DNA from 2 places in the Priestia sp. ABM2_011 genome. Region 1 is predicted to be linked to the other one. Evidence: riboswitches for the same ligand, from Rfam matches in the RefSeq annotation. Region 1 holds a riboswitch; the other holds the start of a gene.
What was found. Region 1 has a riboswitch for lysine ahead of ACXAE4_RS04285 (aspartate kinase). Riboswitches for the same ligand answer to the same signal wherever they lie in the genome.
Positions count from the first base shown of each region.

Region 2: it holds a riboswitch for lysine, as region 1 does, so the genes downstream of both, lysA (diaminopimelate decarboxylase) here and ACXAE4_RS04285 (aspartate kinase) in region 1, are expected to answer to the same signal.

Region 1 covers NZ_JBSWUB010000001.1:799,511-807,792, reverse strand. Annotated here, with positions in the region: gene ACXAE4_RS04295 (succinate dehydrogenase cytochrome b558 subunit) at 1-574, opposite strand, end outside; gene ACXAE4_RS04290 (YslB family protein) at 1,064-1,591, shown strand; gene ACXAE4_RS04285 (aspartate kinase) at 1,643-2,875, opposite strand; lysine riboswitch at 3,017-3,194, opposite strand; gene uvrC (excinuclease ABC subunit UvrC) at 3,260-5,026, opposite strand; gene trxA (thioredoxin) at 5,250-5,564, opposite strand; gene ACXAE4_RS04270 (electron transfer flavoprotein subunit alpha/FixB family protein) at 5,973-6,953, opposite strand; gene ACXAE4_RS04265 (electron transfer flavoprotein subunit beta/FixA family protein) at 6,987-7,760, opposite strand; gene ACXAE4_RS04260 (enoyl-CoA hydratase) at 7,779-8,282, opposite strand, start outside.
Region 2 covers NZ_JBSWUB010000001.1:2,991,524-2,999,805, reverse strand. Annotated here, with positions in the region: gene ACXAE4_RS16190 (O-methyltransferase) at 1-424, shown strand, start outside; gene ACXAE4_RS16185 (LysR family transcriptional regulator) at 625-1,536, opposite strand; gene ACXAE4_RS16180 (hypothetical protein) at 1,669-1,854, opposite strand; gene ACXAE4_RS16175 (hypothetical protein) at 2,010-2,144, opposite strand; gene ACXAE4_RS16170 (dicarboxylate/amino acid:cation symporter) at 2,283-3,545, opposite strand; gene lysA (diaminopimelate decarboxylase) at 3,596-4,924, opposite strand; lysine riboswitch at 5,063-5,245, opposite strand; gene ACXAE4_RS16160 (CBO0543 family protein) at 5,312-5,824, opposite strand; gene ACXAE4_RS16155 (NAD(P)/FAD-dependent oxidoreductase) at 6,163-7,281, shown strand; gene ACXAE4_RS16150 (YckD family protein) at 7,355-7,669, shown strand; gene ACXAE4_RS16145 (PAS domain-containing sensor histidine kinase) at 7,831-8,282, shown strand, end outside.

The DNA of each region.
Region 1 (8,282 bases):
ATGTAAGTGCTAAGAAGATTGCTAATGTCACATAAGTTGAAATTCTTTGAGAACGTGGTGTTACAGTTAACCCCCAGCTAACTCCAAATGACCATAGACCGTTTGCAAAGTGGAAGATCGTAGATACAACACCAACTATGTAGAATGCAAACATTGCTGGGTTGCTTAAAATTCGTTCCATCATTTGAAAATCTACTTCTTTTCCAAGCGCAGCTTGTATTCTGGTTTCCCATACGTGCCATGTGATGAAGATAAGTGTGATTACACCTGAAACACGCTGAAGGATAAACATCCAGTTACGGAAAAATCCATAGTTGTTAACGTTTGTTTTAGCAGTGAATGCGATGTAAAGACCGTATATTGCGTGAAAAACGATTGGTAAGAAAATAATGAAAATTTCTAGAGCATAGCGGAAAGGTAAGCTCTCCATGAAGTGAGCTGCTTGATTAAATGATTCTTCTCCCTTTGTCGCGAAATGATTCACAACTAAATGCTGTGTTAAGAAAATCCCGATTGGTATTACTCCAAGTAGTGAATGGATTCTCCGATATTGAAACTCTCTGTTTGCCGCCATCTGCGTAGACCCCCCTTAGTTAAATGAACATAGTTTGTGAAGAACTTTCTTACTCCCACTAGACAAATAGATTAATCGTGAATACAGGAAATGAAAACCTTTGCATTTCCTAATAAAGTATGTGACAGGTTAATTTTACTCCCATCGATTAAGAGCGTCAAGGCAAGATGTTTAAATCTTCTATAAAATATAAATTTATAAAATTTTATATTTGTTAACGCTTACTACATTGATGTTAAAGATTTTTTCTTTCTATTATAATATCGCTTGCCACAGTTAAGTAAGCGTTTACTTTATACTTTTATTGTAAACAAGTTCACAAAACATTTACACAGGTAAAAGTACCCTTTTAAAAGTAATTTTATGGATTTTTTATCTTTACATCTAACTCTTTTTACCATAATAAAGATCCTCTTACATTTTATTAAAAAAATGCGTGAGAGGTTTTTTAGATTTGTATATAATAGTAGTAAAGAAAGAGGGGAAAGCATGAGCAATTTACAAACAGAATCACAGCAAGAACTTGAAGAGACGATGGAAACATTAGAACCTAATGCCGCAGCTGAAACAGAGAGAGCTCTTGATCACGTTCCATATTTTGGATACAGTCTTTTGCGTGACGTGTTGATTCCAGAGCTTCTTGGAGACGAAACGAATACCATCTCATACTGGGCAGGAAAACACCTTGCGCGTAAATATCCATTAAATACAATGGATGAAATCGTCGCTTTTTTTAAAGCAGCTTCCTGGGGAACACTGACGCTTGCCAAAAAAGATAAATATTCACTAGAGCTTGAGTTATCAGGTGATGTGGTCAGCAAAAGATTTCAGCAGGAAACTTGTTCATTTCATCTTGAGTCAGGATTTGTGGCTGAACAGATTCAGCGTCAAAACAACTGCCTAACAGAAGCCTACTTAACACCTAAAGAAAAGAACGGAAAAGTGCTGATTTCCGTGCAGTGGGACCGAAAAGATATCTTACCTACCGAAACCCGTGCGGAGCGTTATAAAAAGTAAGAAATACGTATATATAAAAGACGTGGAGATACCACGTCTTTTTTCTCTTCTTTATACTTGCACTGCCTGCTGCTCTTCTAATTCAAATGCTACGTGAAGCGTCTCAACAGCTTTTACCATATCAGCATGCGGTACAACTGTAGATACTTTAATTTCAGACGTGCTGACCATCTTCACTTCAATTTTCTCTCCTGCCAGCACTTCAAACATTTCGGCTGCAACACCTGGATTAGAAATCATGCCAGATCCCACAATCGATACTTTAGCCAGACCGCTTTCATGTTCAATACGCGTATACCCCAAAGTAGATTTATACTCTTTTAAGACGGCAAGAGCAGCTTCTACGTCTACAGTTTTAATAGAAAATGAGATAGAGAGGCGATTATTAGCCGTTACGTTTTGAATAATAATATCCACGTTTAACTGTTCTTTTGCTAATGCTGTAAAAATAGTAGAAAGAGTTTGTAACTCGTTGTTTAACCCTTCAATTGTCACCCGTGAAATATTATCTTCAAACGCAATTCCTCTTACGACTAAGTTTTGTTCCATTGAAACTTCCTCCTCAACAATCGTTCCATTCTCGTTTTCTAAGCTTGAACGCACTTCTAGCGGTACCTGATAATTTTTTGCAAACTCAACAGCGCGCGGATGCAGCACCCCTGCTCCTAAATTGGCTAATTCTAACATTTCGTCATATGAAATAGAATGAAGTTTACGAGCATCTTCTACGTAGCGCGGATCCGTCGTAAACACTCCTGTTACGTCTGTATAAATATCACATTTTGCAGCTTTTAGTGCCGCGGCAAGAGCTACTGCCGTCGTGTCAGAGCCGCCTCGACCTAATGTTGTAATGCTTCCATCTTCTGAACAGCCTTGGAATCCAGCTACTACTACGATTCGACCTCTATCTAATTGGCTTTGAATACGAGTCGTGTCAATGTGCTGGATTCGTGCATTGCTGTGAACTGCTTCTGTCTGGATACCAGCTTGCCAACCTGTTAGCGAAGTGGCTTCATGACCTTTGAATTGAAGAGCCATTGTTAACAGGGAAATCGTTACTTGTTCTCCAGTTGTAAGAAGCATATCCATTTCGCGTTTACTTGGACTGTCCGTAATATCACTTGCTAATTTCACCAGTGCATCTGTGGTTTTGCCCATTGCCGATACAACAACTACTACTTGGTTACCGCGCTCTGCTTCTTGAATAACACGGTTTGCTACATGTTGAATACGTTCAACAGAACCAACAGATGTTCCACCAAATTTTTGAACGATTAATGCCATAATTTTGTTCATTCCTTTTCAATAAATTTGCATATGCAGGATGATGAGAAGCTAAATTTTTTTACTCAGACAATAAAAAAAGCAATGAGATGAGCTCTCATTGCTTAACGAACGAAAATTATAAAACATAACCGTCCACTGCCGTGAGATAGCTCTCCAAGAATCTACATCTTGACAATCCTACGTTTATTCAACGCAGAACCAGCAATCATTACTATGAGGTAATGTTCACTTCGGCAAATTTCCCTTTCCGCATCGTTCATAAGGGCTCATACCCTTCCTGATGCGTACTGATTAAATTTGCACCTCTATCTTCACTTCATTTGATGAAGTGTCGTATGAAATTAGTTAATAGCTTATCAAATATTTTCTATTATTTCAAGACTATTTTTGCAATGTTTCATAAATTTTTTCAGCAATGTTCTGAGGAACACCTGAATTTCGAATATCTTCAATCGTTGCTTCTTTCAATTTTTTCACCGAACCAAAATGCTTTAACAAAGCTTTTTTACGCTTTTCTCCCACTCCCGGAATGTCGTCCAGAACTGACTGAAAAGCGGACTTAGAGCGCACTTGACGGTGGAAGGTAATCGCAAAGCGGTGAACTTCATCTTGAATTCGCTGAAGCAAATAAAATTCTTGACTATTGCGTTCAAGCGGTATGATTTGAGGAGGCTCACCAATCATCAGATTGGAGGTTCTGTGCTTATCATCTTTGACAAGACCTGCTGTAGGCACTAAAAGTCCCAATTCATTTTCGAGAACGTCCTGTACTGCAGCTAAATGCCCTTTGCCTCCATCTACAACAATTAAATCCGGAAGCGGAAGACCTTCTTTTAATGCTCTGGAATACCGTCTGCGAACGACTTCCCTCATGGAACTGTAATCATCTGGTCCCTTTACCGTCTTAATTTTATATTTGCGATATTCTTTCTTTTCCGGTTTCCCATCAACAAAAACAATCATCGCAGAAACTGGGTCTGTTCCTTGAATATTTGAGTTATCAAATGCTTCAATCCGATAAGGAGCGGCAATTCCAAGCTCTTCTCCTAACCGTTCAACTGCGCCAACTGTACGCTCTTCATCTCGTTCAATTAAATAGAATTTTTCACCGAGCGCAATTTTTGCATTTTTACACGCAAGTTCTACTAATTCTTTCTTTTTGCCTCGCTTTGGATGCTGAACCTCTACTTCTACTAACTTCTCAGCTAACTCTGCATCAATCGTTGCTGGAACCATCACTTCTTTTGGCTTAATATTTTTGGCATAAAACTGACCGATAAAAGTTAAGAAATCTTCTTCTGGCTCTTTATAAAAAGGAAACATAGAAACTTCTCGCTCAATTAATTTCCCTTGGCGAATAAAGAAAACTTGAACACACATCCAGCCTTTATCGTAAGAATAGCCAAACACATCTCGATTAACAAAATCATTAAACGTTACTTTTTGCTTTTCCATTGTCGCTTCGATATGAGCAATTTGATCTCGGTATTCTTTAGCCCGTTCAAAGTCAAGTTCTTCTGAAGCTTTTAACATTTTTTCAGTTAACTCTGTTTTGACATGCTCATATCCACCATTTAAAAACCGCGTGATATTTTCAATAATTTGTTTGTTTTGCTCTTCTTTTACCTCTTTTACGCAAGGAGCTAGACATTGCCCGATATGGTAATACAAACAAGGCCTATCTGGCATAGTGGAGCACTTTCTTAACGGATAAATGCGATCAAGAAGCCGCTTTGTTTCATTTGCTGCTTGAACATTAGGATAAGGACCGAAGTATTTCCCTTTATCTTTTTTTATTTTTCTTGTAATAACAAGTCGGGGCTGTTTTTCAGCTGTAATCTTAATAAACGGATAGCCCTTATCATCTTTAAGCATAATATTGTATTTTGGGTCATGCTTTTTAATTAAATTCATTTCTAAAATAAGCGCTTCTAAATTAGAAGATGTGACGATATATTCAAAGTCGACAATGTCGTTTACAAGTCGAAGCGTCTTTCCGTCATGAGATCCGGTAAAGTAGGAACGTACTCGATTTTTTAATACTTTTGCTTTTCCTACGTAAATGACCGTTCCATATTTATCTTTCATCAAGTAACAGCCGGGCTGATCCGGTAAAATAGCCAGCTTTTCTTTTAAATAATCGTTCATACTTTTCTCCTTCCTCTTCTCTTACTCTGTCCATCTATACAATCGCTTATGAAGCGTAACCTACATTCTTTCCTGTCTTAATACATGTACATAAGCTGGATTTATGGCGGTGTTCCTTACATCTAGTATAAAACAAACGAACGCATATTCGCTAAATAAAAGTATTCCCAAAAGAGAAAAAGTGGAGAAAAAGAAAAAAACCTAGCCTGAGCTAGGTTTTGACTTACGCGTGTTTATTAATTAATTCTGTTAATGCTTCTTTTGGTTGGAAACCAACTACTTGATCAACTTTCTCTCCATCTTTGAATAATACTAAAGTTGGGATACTCATAACACCAAATTTTCCAGCTGTTTCTTGATTTTCATCAACGTCTACTTTTACGATTTTAACTTTATCGTTAAGTTCGCCATCAATTTCTTCAAGAACTGGAGCAATCATTTTACAAGGGCCACACCATGGTGCCCAAAAGTCAACAAGCACTAGGCCTGATTTAATTTCATCTGTAAAGTTTTTATCTGTAGCATGTGCAATAGCCATTTTAATTCCTCCTAAATATATGCAATATCCAAATTCTACTCACAGTATATCACCTTCAAATAAGGTTTGCTAACTTTTTGCTTACATTTATACTGTTTATTCTCCGCTCTAGTTTGTACAATTTGCCTAAAAATATGCGTAGAAAATTTCGTTTCCCATGAGGCTGAGACCTGACTAAATGAATCCAAAGACGAACAAATAGTATACATGGGTTGAACCGCTTGCGACACCGCAGTTGATTTCCATGCAAGACTTCGCTTTTCTAGCAGGAGTCTTCGCCTTGCCCTCCAATCACCTGCTAGAAAGACCTACCCTGCGTTTACCCTAACAAAAAAACGAACCACTAATCAAAAATCTTGATCAACGGTTCGTTCTTCACTTCGTCTCAAATACTTTTGTCCGAGAATCTTACGCAGACTGTACTTTCAGCTTTTTAAATTCTTCCGTTAGCAGAGGCACTACTTCAAATAAATCTCCAACGATTCCGTAGTCAGCTACTTTAAAAATATTCGCTTCAGGATCTTTATTGATTGCAACAATAATTTTTGAATTTGACATACCTGCCAAATGCTGAATAGCACCTGAAATTCCGCAGGCAATGTATAAATCTGGTGTGACTACTTTGCCCGTCTGACCGATTTGAAGAGAATAGTCGCAGTAATCTGCATCGCACGCTCCGCGAGACGCTCCAACAGCTCCATTTAACACGTCCGCTAGTTCTTGGAGAGGTCCAAAACCTTCCGTGCTTTTTACACCTCGACCACCTGCAATCACGACTTTTGCTTCGGACAAATCAACCCCTTGCGTTGCTTTGCGTACGACTTCTTTTACAACAGTACGCAGGTTTTTGATTTCAACATTTAAATCCTCTACATCACCTGTACGCCCCTCATCTTTTGCAAGCGGTGAAATATTATTTGGACGAATCGTGACAAACGTAAAAGCATCGGTCATGATTTTCTTCTCAAATGCTTTACCAGAATAAATTGGGCGAGTGAAGACTACTTGATCCCCTCCCACTTCTACATCCGTCACATCCGAGATAAGTCCTTTGTCTAAGCGAGCTGCCAGTTTTGGCGCTAGATCTTTGCCAAGAGCCGTATGCCCAAATACGATAGCTTCAGGCTGTTCACTTTCAATGATGGCTAATAATGCCTGAGCGTAACCATCCGATGTGTAAGCAGCTAAATCTTCGTGCTCCGTCACAACAACTTTATCTGCTCCGTATGCAATAAGTTCTTCACTTAAAGATTTTACGTCCTTTCCTACTAACGCTGCAATAATTTCTCCCCCGTCAGCTACAGTAGACGCTGCGGAAATCGCTTCAAACGATACGTTTCGTAATCCCCCATCACGTGCTTCTCCAAGAACTAACACTTTGCGTCCCATTACAATACCCCCATTGTTTTGACTTTTGACTTATTAAATGACTTTTGCTTCCTTATGCAGTAAATTGACCAGCTCTGTTACTTGATCTTTTATATCTCCTTGTAATACGCGCCCCGCGTCTTTTTTCGGAGGTAAATAAATTTCAATTGTCTTTGTTTTTGCTTCTACATCATCTTCATCTAAATCTAAATCGTCTAATTCCACTTCAACCAACGGTTTCTTCTTCGCTTTCATAATCCCTGGAAGAGATGGATAGCGAGGCTCATTAAGTCCCTGCTGAGCTGTTACTAAAAGAGGAAGCGACGTTTCAATAACTTCCGAATCTCCTTCCACATCGCGTACAACCGTCACTTTTTCACCTTCAATATCCAGCTTTGTAATCGTTGTAATATAAGGGATTTCTAACTGTTCTGCTACGCGCGGTCCCACCTGGCCTGAACCTCCGTCAATCGCTACGTTTCCTGCTAAGATTAAATCAGGAGATTGCTCTTTTAAGTACTGTGCCAGCAGCCTAGAAGTCGTGTACTGATCGCCATCTTCTATGTCATCTTCCGTATTGATTAAAACCGCTTTATCTGCTCCCATAGCCAAAGCTGTTCGGAGTTCTTTTTCTGATTCTTCCCCTCCTACACTCACGACCGTAATCTCTCCGCCATGCTTTTCCTTTAGCTGAATAGCCTCTTCAACTGCATACTCATCGTAAGGATTAATAATAAATTCAGCTCCATCTTCAACAATTTGACCATTTTTTAGTGAAAGTTTCTCCTCTGTATCGAACGTTCTTTTTACTAACACATAAATATTCATTCAATTCCCCTCCTAAGCTTATTTTCCTAAAAATTTGGGCTGGCGCTTTTCAATAAAAGCGGCTACGCCTTCTTGAGCATCACGGCTTTTGAATACGCTTCCAAAAAATTGTGCTTCTTTTTTGATGCCGCTGTAATAAGCATCTGTTTTTACATGTTGAAGCAGCTGCAAAGTAGCTTTAACAGAGATTGGGCTTTTTTTGGCAATTTTTCTAGCAAGTAAAAATGTTTCATTGATAAGCTGACTTTCTTCAAAAGCTGCGTTTGCCAATCCTAACTCCACTGCCTCGCTGCCCGATATTGGATCACTTGTCAGCATCATCTCACAAGCCTTATGAACCCCTACATAACGAGGCAATCGCTGAGTTCCTCCAAACCCTGGTATAATTCCTAACTGAAGTTCAGGCAAGCCCAGCTTAGCATTTTCTGTTACCAAACGGATATGGCAGCTCATAGCAAGCTCTAATCCTCCGCCTAAAGCAGCTCCATGAATAGCTGCAATAACTGGTTTTGGGTAATTTTC
Region 2 (8,282 bases), 2.2 Mb from region 1:
AGATGGACAGCTGATTACGCTCGAATTAAGCGCTCAGCATGCAGAAGTAGCACGAGCTAATTTAAAAAGAGCGGGAGTAAGCCACTTAGTAGAAGTCATTGTCGGCCCCGGGCTTGATACATTAGCTGTATTAAAGGATAAGGGAACAGAGCCGTTTGATCTTATCTTTATTGATGCTGACAAGCCGAATAACCCAAATTACTTAAAGTGGGCTCTAGAATTATCAAAACGAGGAAGTACGATTATTTGTGATAATGTTGTTCGTCAAGGGCATGTGGTGAACTCAGAAAGTGAAGATGAAAATGTAAAGGGAATTCGACAATTTATGGATGCTCTGGCTCAAGAAAAACGAATCAGCGCCACGGCTATACAAACCGTTGGAAGCAAAGGCTATGATGGATTCATTGTAGGGATTGTTGAATGATAGAACTCGTGTTACATATAAAGAGGCTGAGACAAAAGTAGTTTTGTTGAAGGGAAATCCGACCGATGAATTCAAATTCTTGATGGAGAATCTCGATTCCTCGGTCGGATTTTTTCATGGTGATAGTGAACGTAAATTTCATGTGTGTAGGCGTAGGTGCTTCTAGCTGTGGATTGATTTCGTTATCTCCCAGCCTCTATTTAATTTGCGTCCAACTTATTTGTTATTTGTTTTGCTGTCAGAAAATTAATCAACTCTCTTACAGCGAATGAACTGTAGCGTTCTTTTAACAGAATAATTCCAAGTTCCCACATCATTTCAGGATCTGCAATAGGTACCGTAATAATATTGGAATCTTTCACTTTGGCATAAAGCGATTCGGGTAAAATAGCAATACCTAGTTCTGCTGCTGTTAATTCAATAATTAAATCCCATTGAGAACTTTTATATGCGATAGAAGGCACAAATCCTGATTTTAAAGCATCTTGAATTAACCGGTCGTGCAGCGTAAATTCTTCACTGAACATAATGAATTTTTCATGCTCCAATTCTTTCATCCAGACGGAAGAACGTTTCGCTAAAGGATGGTTTTTATGGGCGTATAAAAGGAATCTCTCCTTAACGAACGGGTATACGTGAAAATGCTCATCATGACCGCTTGTGAGAGGAAGCATAACAATCCCCATATCTACACCAGCCTCTTCCACAAGGGCTTCAATTTTTTTTGCTCCAAATTCAATAAGCTCTAGAGATACTTTAGGGTATTGTTCATTAAATGCTTTTGCAATCTTCGGGAAAAACAAGGTCCCGATGAGCGGAGGGATTCCCATCTTGATTTGCCCTGTTTGCAAGTTCATTAAATCGCCCAACAAGTGAGGCATGTCTTTTAACACCGACAGCGCTTTAGTTGCCTGATGATACACGACTTCTCCTGCATCGGTTAGCTTTAATTCTCTTGTTGAACGGTCAAGAAGCTCAAATCCTAGTTCATTTTCTACTTTTTTGACGGCTTTACTTAAAGCCGTTTGTGACAAATGAACTTGCAGCGCTGCCTTTGTAAAATTTTTATGATTCGCTACCTCTATAAAGTATTCTAAGTCTCTGATTTCCATGTGAAACTCCATTTCTGCAAACTGCTTATCCTTTTTTTTTACTCTTTATTTTAACCATTAAATTATTTACTGTAAATGCGCTGATTAAAAAAGGGAGCTATCCAATGAATAAAAACGAGGAAAGGAAATGAACTAAAGTTTCTGTCGAAATTGATTTATAAAACCAATAATCTTTTTATAGAGAAACATAGATTTTGCTACTAGCTGATGAGGAATATAAAGATTTTTGCCTGTACGTTCGGGCAAAAATGCAAAACTTATCAAAATAACTGAAAGCCCAAAGGCTGCAGCTGTAATCTCTATCCAAGAAAACACCATATCATTCCTCCTTTTACAAACCTATTAATAGAATATGTAAAAGTTTGAAAGGAGGTTGTACGATAGACCTATAAAGAGCGTCGTCATTAAGCTCTCTCAAAATAAAATGACGTCAAAGAACGCAGGGCCTGTGCCAAACGTTCTTTGACGTCATTTTATTTTCGCTCTTCAGCTTGATGCTCTTGTTTGTTTTGCTCAGTGAGACGTTTTTGATGAGCTTTTGTTTCTGCACTTACGTGATTCGCATCATTCGGTTGATTCTTCTTTGAACCTCCTGCAGCGTTACTCATTAGACGACACCTCCAGTCCGGTTATGAAACATACCTATAGAATGTGCGTATTTACAAACTTTATACACGGCTATCGATATTACTGCACACGAAAAAAGCAAAGGGAGAGTCACTAAGACTGTTCCCTTTGCTTTTTTACTAGGCGACTTTATCGGTGGTGATAATTTTGTTAATCCAGTCTTTTCCTTCTGTAAACCTTGTAACAAGCATCGCTGTTACTGTATTTCCCGTACTGTTTAAGAGCGTAGCAGGGGCGTCAATAATTGTGGAAATGACCGCAATGATGGGCAGAACTTCTGGCGAAAATCCGTAAATTGTAATGATTAACATTTCGCCAATCATACCGCCTCCAGGAATTGCTCCCATTACGGCTCCAACTAAAAAGGCTACGCCTAATATGCTCAAAATACTCGTAGCAGACGTCATATCTTTGCCGAACAAACTGAATAAGAAAACAATTTTTAGAATACCACCGATAACAGAACCATCTTTATGGGTGTTTGCTCCTAATGGAATCACTGTTTCAGCAATATCCAGCGGCACACCCATTTTCTTTGTTGCGTCTAAATTGACTGGAATAGATGCCGCGGAAGAACAGGTAGCAATAGCAGTGATAGAAGGAGCAGCTGCATTTTTCCAAAACAGCTTAATTCCTGCTTTACCGCCAGCAATCCATGCGTATAGCGTAAAGAAGCCAAAATAGTAAACGATTGCAATTAATAAATAAAGAATAAATGCTCTAGCATACCCTTGCAAGATCTTTGGTCCAAGTTCTCCTACTACAGTAGCAAAATAGCACCCTAAACCAATTGGAGCATAGTACATGACAATTTTAACGACTTTCATCGATACTTCTTGACCCGAAGTCAGAAATTTCGCCATAGGCTGTCCTTTTTCACCAGCCATCGTGGTAGCAATACCGAAGATAACGGCAAAGACAATTAATTGTAAAATATGCTCTTTCGAAAATAACTGAACAAAATCAGGTACAGTAAATGTACTAACAAGCTGATTTAAAAGCGTCATTTTTTCAGCTGTATTTTCACTGTCACCCATTAATTCTTTAATGGCAGAAGTATCTACGTTGTGCAGCGGATTGTAAAGTGATGCGCCTAAAAAGCCTAGAACGGCTGAAACAGCAGCAGTGGCGACAAACACAACGGCGATACCTAGCATAATTTTACCAAGACGTTTCATTTCGTTCATGTTTGCGATCGCCGAAGCCACACTAAAAAAGACAAGGGGAACGATAATCATGAACATTAAATTAAGAAACAAATCACCAAAGGGCTTTACGACTGCCACATCGGGCCCGATAGCATATCCTGCTATCCCGCCAATTAAAATAGCGAGAAGCAGAATAAGCGATGATCTGTACGTTTTAAATACACTTAAAACCATATAGATTTCCTCCAAACAACAATAGCTTCTTTACTACGCAAGAACAGCTATCATTTGCTCATTGCATACGTAGTAACGACTGGCTTTACATCTTTACGCACCAAATCTTCGTATGTTTCTCGCTCTACAGCAAGACGAGCTTCTCCATTTTTCACAAATACAACAGCAGGGCGCGGAATACGGTTGTAATTGCTAGCCATTGAATAGTTGTAGGCACCTGTAGAGGATACTGCTAGTAAATCTCCTTGATTAACGCGCGGTAAATCGATATCCCAAATAAGCATATCTCCTGATTCACAGCATTTCCCCGCAATTGATACTGTTTCATCTTTTTTATCCGTCACTCTATTAGCCAAGACAGCTTCATGTTTTGCATCGTAAAGAGCAGGACGGATATTATCGGTCATACCGCCATCAATTCCTACGTATTTGCGTACACCTGGAATCTCCTTCGTTGAGCCGATTGTATAAAGCGTTGTACCTGCTTCTCCTACGATGCTTCTTCCAGGCTCAATCCAGACTTCCGGAAGGGTATAATTCTGTTCAGTTAACGTGCGGCTTAGCTTTTCTGTCAGTGCATCTACATAATACTCAACTGGAAGTGGAGAGTCGCTTTCGGTATAACGAATACCAAAACCACCACCTACGTTTAAAACTTTTACTTCAAATTCCATTTTATCACGAATACTGAATAAGAAATCAGTTAAAATATCAATGGCGCGAGAAAAACCATCTACTTCAAAAATTTGCGAACCAATATGACAATGAATGCCTAAAAGATCGTAGTAAGGCTTTTCTAATGCAGAACTTACCGCTTTCATAGCCTGGTCATTGGAAAGACCAAATCCAAACTTGGAGTCTTCCTGTCCGGTCATAATATACTCATGTGTGTGGGCTTCAATCCCTGGAGTAACACGCAGAAGAATAGATGCTTTCTGTTTGCGCTCAGCTGCTAAGGCATGTAAAACTTCAAGTTCGGTAAAGTTATCCACAACAAAACAGCCAATATTCGCATCAAGAGCCATTTCAATTTCTTCAATCGTTTTGTTATTTCCGTGAAAATGAATGCGTTCAGCTGGATATCCCGCTTCAAGAGCTGTAAATAATTCGCCTCCTGAGACCACATCTAATGACATATCAAGCTTCGTTAAAAGGCTAGCCATTTCCATACAAAGAAACGCTTTCCCTGCATAGGCGATTTGATATGAAAATCCGCTTCTTTGAAAGGCTGAATGGAAGGCCTTGCATTTCGTCTCAATTAATTCTTGATCGTAGATGTATAGGGGAGTGCCGTATTGTTTTTTCAGTTCGACCGTATCACACTGCCCAATTTCTAAATGATTGCTGCTGTTAATTTTACTCGTTCCATGTAAGTACATAATCCGTATCCCTCCATTTAAATCATTCAACTATAACTTTGATGGTCAGTAGAAAAACACAAAAAAGACCCGTGAAGTGATGTTCACGCGTCTTGGTTTCATAATAATAAAGTATTATTACATTCTAGGCATCAACATCTCTTCAATAGCTCTCCACAAACCAAGTGGTTTGTGACAGCTCAGCATTTATTCAATACTGAACCAGTATATGAACACAATGGATGTTTATATACTTCGGCACGAAATCCCTTTTACTTATCTTCACAGACTCCATTAGTCTCCAATAAGTGACTCTTGATTTCATGCACCTCTATTCTCAGAGAGGAAAATTATATTTAAATGTAACTCCTATTATATTTCCTTTTCCTCTGTCTAGTCAATGAAAAGTTAAGGCATAGGAATATCAAAGAAGATAAATAAAAAAGCTATGAAGCTTCCAGATAGAATCCAAGCAGCCAGCGCTGTCTTCTGATGAATGATTAAAAGTGAGAACGTGACAATATTGAAGAGAAAAGAACATAGCAGCGACCATCCATAATGATGAGTGATACTGTGATTAACATAAGCAATGAACTCAATCACAGTAAATAAAAGCGCCCATAAAAGAATCCACCACAGCCGGCCGCTTACATGCAGCGGCAGCCTTCCTAAAAAAACCGGTATAACAAACGGATAAATAATTAAGGTTATTCCAAGAGAAACCATTAGGTGATCGGGTAGAAAAAGATGATCAATACCAACAGGGTGAAATACCCATACGCGGTGATGAAACAGCAGCACTTCATAAAGCAAATTCCCCGTGACCCAAAACAGCAAAGTAGGGTAGTATTCTTGATACCTTCGCCACTTGCCAAATAGTAAACCAAGAATGATAAAAAATAATACAAATGAAGATTGCATACGCTCTCCTTAAAATAATGGTTATTTCTTTTTATTTACATATTATAGTGGTTTTATTCTTTCATTTTTTTATTCAGCACCTATAATAGAAAAGCCGTAAGCCACAGCGTTAAAGACGTACTACCACTATTTATGGCTTTCTTCACCCTGTTATAATCTTGGTAAAAGAACTTCTACCGCTTTTGCTTACGAGACTAAAGGAGCTATATGTCAAAGTCAGCAAGGCTTAAAAATAAGCTTAAAATAGCTTCGCCTAGTATGTGACTTCTTTTTTTGCTATGCTAAAATTGCATACATATAGCATGAGAATACTAGAAGAAAGAAAAGGGTGTTTCGGTATGAAAACATACATCGTAGTTGGAGCTGGGGTACTTGGAGCTTCTACGGCATATCATTTAGCAAAAGCAGGAGCAGATGTGACATTGATAGATCGCAAGGATGCTGGTCAAGCTACTGATGCAGCAGCAGGAATTGTTTGTCCGTGGCTTTCGCAGCGTCGAAATAAAGCATGGTACCGCTTAGCAAAAGGCGGCGCCAAGTACTATCAAACATTAATTCAGCAATTAGAAGAAGATGGAGAAACGGATACGGGATATAAGCGAGTAGGAGCAATTAGTTTACACACTGATGAACAAAAGCTTAAAAAAATGGAAGAACGAGCATATAAGCGTCGGGAAGAAGCCCCCGAAATAGGCGAGATTACACGTTTATCCGCTAAAGAAACACAGGCTTTGTTTCCGGCTCTTTCGGAAGAATACAGTTCAGTTCATATTAGTGGAGCCGCTCGCGTTAACGGAAAAGCTCTTCGAAACGCACTTGTGAATGCAGCGAAGAAAAACGGTGCAAAAATAATAGAAGGAAACGCAGAACTACTTTATGAAAATAATCGAGTAACGGGCGTTGCCGTAAATGGACAAACCCTTCTAGCAAGTACAACAATCGTGACAGCAGGAGCGTGGGCAAATCAATTACTAGAGCCTCTTGGAGTGAAATTTTTAGCAAGCTTTCAAAAAGCGCAAATTGTCCACTTGCATCTTCCTGATTTAGATACAAAAGACTGGCCCGTTGTAATGCCTCCAAGCGACCAATATATTCTTTCGTTTGAACAAGGTCAAATTGTCATAGGAGCAACACATGAAAACGACACGGGTTATGACTTGAGAGTAACGGCTGGGGGGCTTCATGAAATTTTTTCAAAGGCCTTATTAATTGCTCCTGGCTTAACAGAAAGCACAGTCTTAGAAACAAGGGTAGGGTTTCGACCATTTACTCCAGGCTTCTTGCCAGTCATCGGGGCTCTTCCAGCTTACGAAGGAATACTAGTAGCGAATGGTCTCGGAGCTTCAGGCTTAACGTCGGGTCCTTATCTTGGTTCAGAGCTTGCTAAATTAGCACTTGAAATGGAAATGGAAATTGATCTTAGCGATTATGATGTAAGAGGAGCTATTGAGTCCTAAGCAAATAGAATGAATGAAAACAAATAGAAGTTCGCAAACTATAACTACTATATGATGAAAGGAAGTAGATTGTTTGCGAAAGGTTATGATAAGTGCAGCAGCAGCTTTTTTATTTATGAGCGGGACGCCTGTATTAGCGGAAAACAATCCTCAGCCAGAAACAAAAGACGTGCAGCTGACGTCTCAGCAAAAGCAGGAATTATCCGTTCTGTACAAAGAAATGTTCGAAAAAAAGAAAGAAATACTTTCAAAATATGTGGAGTACGGCGTGCTAAGCAAAACGGAGAGTCAAAACATTTCTTCACATATGGAAAATCGCTATCAGCATATGGAGAAAAATGGGTTTGTTCCGAAGCGGCACTGTCATAAAATGCATCATTCAAAGTAATTCCTATTCACATAAAAAAGCGCCTATACAGGCGCTTTTTTTATGTGAATGAATGGAAAATATCTGCTTCTTTATCTAGTAAATTTTAAACGCCTCATGTAAAATTAAGAGAATGAGAACGATTAGGAAAGATGCTAGTGAGGGGTAGGTAAATATGAACGATGAACGAAAATAAAAAAATAGTCCGATTACATGCAGAAAATCATTCAGCTGAGGCTCTAGGAATCATATTTGCTTACAAACAAAAAGGTGACCACCTTGTTTACAGTATGTATCAAGGAGAAAGCGTTTCTGAGCAAAAAATACCTCTAGAAGAATGGGTCTCGTATGAGCATTTTTTCGAAGCGCTAAATAAAAAGAAAAAGCTTATGTACGAGCTTCAAATAAATGATAAACGCTATGTAGTAAACTTAACCCCTTTATCTTACACAGAAAAACCTGAAATTATGGGACATTGCGTGAATATAACTAGTTATCAGGAGAAAAAAGAACAGATTCAGCCTTTTATTTATCATAACGCAGATGCTGTTGCTATCGTTGACTTAGAGGGTAAAACGCTTCAAGTGAACCCTGCGTTTGAGAATACATTTGGCTGGACGTTTGAAGAAATTCA